DNA from 2 places in the Natranaerofaba carboxydovora genome. Region 1 is predicted to be linked to the other one. Evidence: riboswitches for the same ligand, from Rfam matches in the RefSeq annotation. Region 1 holds a riboswitch; the other holds the start of a gene.

What was found. Region 1 has a riboswitch for glycine ahead of gcvT (glycine cleavage system aminomethyltransferase GcvT). Riboswitches for the same ligand answer to the same signal wherever they lie in the genome.
Region 2: linked by a shared signal. The riboswitch ahead of gcvT (glycine cleavage system aminomethyltransferase GcvT) and the one ahead of gcvT (glycine cleavage system aminomethyltransferase GcvT) in region 1 are both predicted to bind glycine.

The regions. Positions count from the first base shown of each region.
Region 1 covers NZ_CP054394.1:1,986,985-1,990,402, reverse strand. Annotated here, with positions in the region: gene ACONDI_RS09495 (Zn-ribbon domain-containing OB-fold protein) at 1-241, shown strand, start outside; gene ACONDI_RS09490 (thiolase family protein) at 257-1,420, shown strand; glycine riboswitch at 1,531-1,642, shown strand; gene gcvT (glycine cleavage system aminomethyltransferase GcvT) at 1,785-2,900, shown strand; gene gcvH (glycine cleavage system protein GcvH) at 2,897-3,322, shown strand; gene gcvPA (aminomethyl-transferring glycine dehydrogenase subunit GcvPA) at 3,325-3,418, shown strand, end outside.
Region 2 covers NZ_CP054394.1:1,623,828-1,627,245, reverse strand. Annotated here, with positions in the region: gene ACONDI_RS07760 (shikimate kinase) at 1-435, shown strand, start outside; gene cysK (cysteine synthase A) at 452-1,384, shown strand; glycine riboswitch at 1,733-1,840, shown strand; gene gcvT (glycine cleavage system aminomethyltransferase GcvT) at 2,017-3,144, shown strand; gene gcvH (glycine cleavage system protein GcvH) at 3,147-3,418, shown strand, end outside.

The DNA.
Region 1 (3,418 bases):
TAAAGAAGGTGAAATTTCAACCTTTACAATTATTCGCCAATCTCCCTCTGGAGGTTATTACAAAGGTGAAATTCCTTTTGCTTATGGTCTAATAGATTTACCTGAAGTTAGAGTGAAATCTTTGCTATGTAATGATTACGACAAAATGTCAATTGGTGAAAAAGTTAGTTTAACAATTATAAAAATTTATGAAGATGATGAAAATGAATATTTTACCTACGCCTTTCAATTAGTTAATTAAGCAAGGGGGCTGATTATGAAAAATAATTTAGGCAATTTAAATGAAGTGTATATTGCTGGGGCAGGCATTACACAATGGGGCTACTTTCCAGATAGGGAATGTAAAGATTTTGGAACAGAAGCAGTAATTCGATCGTTAGAAGATGCAGGTATGGAATGGAAGCAGATTCAAGGAGCTTTTTGTGGTAGTGTCTATCAGGGGACAGGATCTGGACATCAGGCTCTAAACCAGGTAGGCCTAACTGGAATTCCTATAATAAATATTGAAAATGCCTGCTCAAGTGCTTCTTCTGCTTTTAGGCTTGGTTATAATCATGTAGCATATGGTATTAATGATATTGTAATAGTGCTAGGAATGGAAAAAATGCCTAAAGGCCCCATACCTAGTACGGCATTTAGTGAATGGGAACTTAAGTCTGGATTTAACTTTCAACCCGGCAACTATGCCCTGGCAGCGAAGAAGTACATTGAAAAAGTAAACATGACTGAAGAGGACTTTTCTTTAGTAACAGTTAAAAACCGAAAAAATGGTTCTTTAAATCCAAATGCGCGTTTTCAAAAGCCTGTTACTCTAGAAGAAGTCATAAATTCAAGGTTGGTTGCAGATCCTTTGAGACTGTTGCACTGTTGTCCCCTTGCAGATGGGGCTGTAGCCTTTGTTTTATGTAATAAAAAAAGTTTGAAAAAAATGAATAAACCTGTTTCTATTGAGGCAGCTGTATTGAAATCCGGCTATTATGGAGAAGAGTATCCACCTGGAGGATTGATAGGAAGTGTGAATTATTTCTCTTCAAAAAGTATGGCAGTCCAATCGGCTATGGAAGCTTATGAAATAGCTGGTGTAGGTCCGGAAGATGTGGATCTTGCGCAGGTTTATGATGCTGTAGCTCCTTCTGAGATGTGGGAAGTTGAAGAACTAGGGCTTTGTGATGAAGGTGAAGCTTTGGAGTATTTAGTAAGAGGAAATTTTGACTTAGATGGCGAGATTCCTATAAATACTGATGGAGGCCTTATTGCTAGAGGGCATCCTCTTGGTGCTTCAGCAGGAGGACAAATATACGAACTACTCGTACAATTACGTGGAGAAGCAGGCAAAAGACAAGTTGAAAAAGCTAAAATAGGCCTATCTCATTCTATGGGAGCTGGACCAAATAGTACTCTAGTTATTCTTAAGTCATAATAATTTTATTATGATTTCAAAAAATTTTAAGATTTTTTAAGATTTCTAATAGACAAAGAAAAAAATATATACTATAATATAGACAAAAATCAAAGTAAATACAGGTGCGGATGATTTCGTCGGGAGAGACTCGCTCGAGCGGGCACCGAAGGAGCAAGCGGATGGGGAGATATTAGCTTGCCCTACCGCGAATCTCTCAGGTAAAAGGACCGTCGAATGACGCAGCTCTGGAGAGTTCCTTTTTTATAAAAAGGAAACCGAAGGAGTTAAAACTCTCAGGTCTTTGTAGGACAGAGTTAAAGCTATATTGCTTTAACTCTGTCCTTTTTGTATTTCATAAAAACTGGAAGGGAGGTTAAGATTTATGGTTACTAAACTTCAAAGGGAAAAAACATCATTCTATGAAATACACCAGAAAAAACAAGCTAAACTAGTTGACTTTAATGGTTGGATTTTACCTGTTCAATATAAGGGTATAATTGAAGAAGTAAAAGCAACTAGGGAAAAGGCAGGCATATTTGATGTTAGTCACATGGGAGAAATTCTAGTAGAAGGTAGAAAAGCTGTAGATAATCTGCAATATCTATTAAGTAATGACGTTACAAAGCTATCTCCGGGAAAGTGTCAATACACATTTATGTTAAATGAAAATGGTGGAGTTATTGATGATCTTTTGGTTTACCGTTTAGATGAAGCTAAATTTTGGTTGATAGTAAATGCTGCTAATATAAATAAAGATTTTAACTGGATCAATCAAGTGATTGATGATGAGCAATGTAAAATTGAAGACATCTCTACTAAGGTATCTCAGTTAGCTTTACAGGGTCCAAAATCAGTTCAAATTCTAGAAAGGGCATTAGATAAAGATTTGAGCAATCTTCGTTATTTTAATTTTATTAACTTAGAGTTCGATGGCAAGGAAGTATTAGTTTCAAGAACTGGTTACACTGGTGAAGATGGCTTTGAAATTTATCACCCCCCTGAGATAAGTGAAGATATATGGAAAGAGATCGAAAATGTAGGTAAGGAATACGGATTGATGCCTGCAGGCCTTGGAGCTAGGGATGTTTTGAGACTGGAAGCTTCACTTCCTCTTTATGGGAATGAACTTTTAGAGACGATTACTCCATTAGAAGCAGGGCTTAAACCTTTTATAAAATTTAATACTTCATTTATAGGTAAAGAAAGCTTAGAAATGCAGTTAGAAAAAGGTTTAAAAAGAAAGCTAATTGGTTTTAAGTTAAAAGACAAAAGGGTGCCAAGAAATGGGTTTGAATTATATCATAAAGGCGAAAAAATCGGTTTTGTAACATCAGGATCCTTTTCACCTACTTTAGATGAACCAATTGGAATGGGGTATATAGATACTGAACATAAGGAAGAAGCTGAAAAAGGAATGGAGTTAGAGGTCAAAATTAGAAAAAATTTTAAAGTTGCTAATATTACAAAAATGCCATTTTACAGGAGGGGATCTAAATGATTGATTTAAAATTACCTGGAGAACTTAAGTACACTGAGGATCATGAATGGATTAAAGTTGAAGATGGTAAGATTTATGTAGGTATAACTGATTATGCACAAGAACAACTTGGAGACATCGTATTTGTAGAGCTTCCAGAAGAAAATGATGATTTTTCTAAAGATGAAGTGATCTGTGAAATAGAGTCTGTCAAAGCTGTTGCAGAAATTTATGCACCAGTGACTGGAACCATTTTAGAAGTAAATGAAAGGTTAGTAGATGAGCCTAATACTATAAACTCTGATCCATATGAGTACGGCTGGTTATTTGCAATGGAAATTTCAGATAAAAGCGAATTGGAGGGATTATTGTCTGTTGAAGAATATAAAAAGCATATAGAAGAACAAGAACAAGAACAAGAACAAGAAGAAGGAGAGGAGTAATTATGAACAATCCATTTCTTCCTCATACTGATGATGACCGTGTGAAAATGTTACAGGATTTAAATATAGCTTCAACAGATGAACTTTTTACAGATA
Region 2 (3,418 bases), 360 kb from region 1:
GAATTACCCCTTTATGATACTGATAACTTGATTGAACAAAAGGCAGGGAAATCGATACCAAATATATTTGATGAATATGGCGAAGTATATTTTAGAGAACTTGAAACAGAAGTTTTAAAAGAGATTATATCCTTTAGAGGTTGTGTTATTTCTACCGGCGGGGGAGTTGTACTAAAAGATAAAAATTGGGATATACTTAAAAGTAATGAAAATATGTTTTTAATATCTTTGATGGCTAAGCCTGAGACAATTTATGAGCGTCTTGAAAATGATACAGCAAGGCCACTTTTACAGGTAGAAGATCCGTATGAGAAAATATGTGAACTGTTTGATAAGCGAAAGGAATTGTATCTTAGAGCTGATATAGTATTATGGACAGATGATTTGGCTGTTGAAGAAATAGTGGAAAAGGTTATTGATAAAGTCAGTCTGTGACAAGGGGAGGGAAATTATGCACGATAAAATTTACTCTAATATTTTAGAGTTAATAGGTAACACTCCTATTGTTGAACTTAGTGGGATCAATGATTCACATGCTACTATTTATGGAAAAGTAGAAAGTTTCAACCCCTGTGGTAGTGTTAAAGATAGGATATCACTTGGTATGATTGAAGTTTTTGAAAAAGAAGGCAAAATAGATAAAGAAACTGTAATTATAGAACCAACTAGTGGAAATACAGGTATCGGGCTTGCAATGGTAGCTGCTGCAAAAGGATACAAGCTTATACTTACTATGCCTGACTCAATGAGTCTTGAAAGAAGGAATTTGCTTAAAGCTTTTGGAGCAGAGCTTATGTTAACACCAGGTAATGAAGGGATGAAAGGAGCTGTTAATAAAGCTGTAGAGTTAAATAAAAAATACTCTAACTCTATTATCCCTCAGCAGTTTGAAAACGAAGCTAACCCAAAAGTACATGCTAAAACAACGGCAAAAGAAATTTTAAATTCCACAGGCGGGGAGATAGATTTTTTTGTTTCTGGAATTGGTACAGGGGGAACTATAATAGGTGCTGGAAGAGTTTTAAAAGAAGAAAACCCAAATATCAAACTAGTTGGTGTTGAACCTGAAGCTTCTGCAGTGCTTTCGGGTAAAGAGCCTGGTCCACATAAGATACAGGGAATAGGTGCTGGTTTTGTACCGGATGTTTTTGATAAGGAACTGATTGACGAAATAATCCAGGTTTCAGATGAAAGTGCCATGGAGACTGCAAGAGAACTAGTCCGAAATGAAGGCATACTTGCTGGGACCTCTTCAGGTGCTGCCTTATATGCTGGGATAGAACTAGCTAATAGAAAAGAAAATGAAGGAAAATGTATATTAGTTATACTTCCGGACACCGGAGAGAGATATCTTTCTACTACTTTGTTTGACTTCGATGATTAGAGTGAAATTAACTTTAATATTTTGATTCTGGTGCAAAAAGTCTATTCACAATAGTATAGTGTTTTTAATTGATACATCTAGGATTCGATAGCAGTCTAAATAAGGTTTCCTAATTTAAGAACTCCTCCTGAGTTCAATTAGCTAATGACTTCCTGTCATTAGACCTTATTTCTCCTGCTATCTCATCAAGATATATTGCAATTAAAAACAAAACCTTGTTCATATGACTTTTTGCACCAGAATCAATATTAAGCTTTTTACAAAAGAAGTATATTTATAATAGACAATGAAATTGTCTATATTGTATAATAGTGGCACAATAAGTTATGATAACCAGATTTTTGGCGGATGAACTCGGCGGGAGAGACCCTAACAGAGGGCACCGAAGGAGCAAACGGTATAGAGTAATAGCTTCTATACTGTGAAACTTGCAGGTAAAAGGACCGTCGAAAGACGCAGCTCTGGAGAGTTTCCAGTTTGTAGGGAAGACCGAAGGTGTAACTCTCTCAGGTAAGAAGGACAGAGTGCAGCTATGTTTTTTGCACTTCTGTCCTTTTTTATTAAATTTTAAAGTGAAGAAAAGTTGTTAACAATAAGTATATAATAAACAGCTCTTGAATTGGGGGAATATTATGACTCTTGATCATTCGTCTCAGAAAAAAACTCCCTTTTATGATATTCATCTCTCCAAAAAGGCAAAGATAGTAGATTTTATTGGCTGGGCAATGCCTGTACAATATTCTGGGATTATAGAAGAGGTTAACTATACCAGACAAAAGGCGACAATCTTTGATGTTAGTCATATGGGAGAGATACTGGTTGAAGGAGAAGGTGCCGAGAAGTTTTTGCAAAGGGTATTAAGTAATGACATTACTAAGATCGGACTAAGTAAAGCACAGTATACTTTACTTTGCAATTATGATGGTGGGGTTATTGATGATTTGCTAGTTTATAAGTTAGCTGATAATAAATTTTGGCTGGTAGTCAATGCATCTAATAAAGACAAAGATTTTGAATGGCTGGTCAAAGAAAAAAATGAGAAAGAAGTTGAAATAAAAGATGAATCTGATTTATATGGACAAATTGCACTTCAAGGACCTAGTGCAAAAAATATATTAAAAGAACTATTAAAAGATAAGGGGGTAGGAAGGGAACTCTTAGATGATTTGGGTTATTTTGAATTTATAGGGGCAGAATTATTTAGATCTAATTCCAAGGTTATAATATCAAGGACTGGCTACACGGGTGAAGATGGATTTGAGATATATATGCCATGGGAAGAGGGAGTAGAAGCATGGATAAAGTTGGAAAAGTTAGGGGAAAAATATGACTTGAAACCGGCTGGCCTTGGAGCCAGGGATGTCCTTCGCCTTGAAGCATCACTACCGTTATATGGGCATGAGCTTTCAGAAGAGTTCTCGCCTTTGGAAGCTGGGTTAACTCCTTTTGTTAGATTAAATACTTCTTTTATTGGGAAGGAGGCATTAGAAAAACAAAAAGAAGAAGGGCTCAATAGAAAATTAATAGGTTTTGTGATGGATGGTAGGAGAGTACCACGTCAGGGTTATGAGCTGTGTCTAGATGATAATAAAGTAGGGGAAGTAACTTCTGGTTCTTTTTCTCCTACCCTTGAAAAACCAATAGGTATGGGTTATGTTACCTCGGAAGTGGCTTTAGTTGGTGGGGAAATTGAAGTGAAGATCAGGAAAAGTCACGAAAAGGCAAAAATTGTTAAAACACCTTTTTATAGGAGGGGATAATTTTGGTAAGGACTCGTCCGGATTTAAGTTATACCAAAGAGCATGAGTGGGTTAAGGTGGAAGATGGAAAAGCATATGTTGGAATAACTTATTATGCTCAGGAACAACTTGGAGATATTGTCTTTGTTGAATTACCGGAAGTAGATGATGATTTTTCAAGAGATGAAGAGGTTTGTGTGGTTGAATCTGTTAAAGCAGTAGCGGATATCTATGCTCCAATCTCAGGTACTATAGAAGAGGTTAACGAAAAACTACTAGATAATCCAGAAATAGT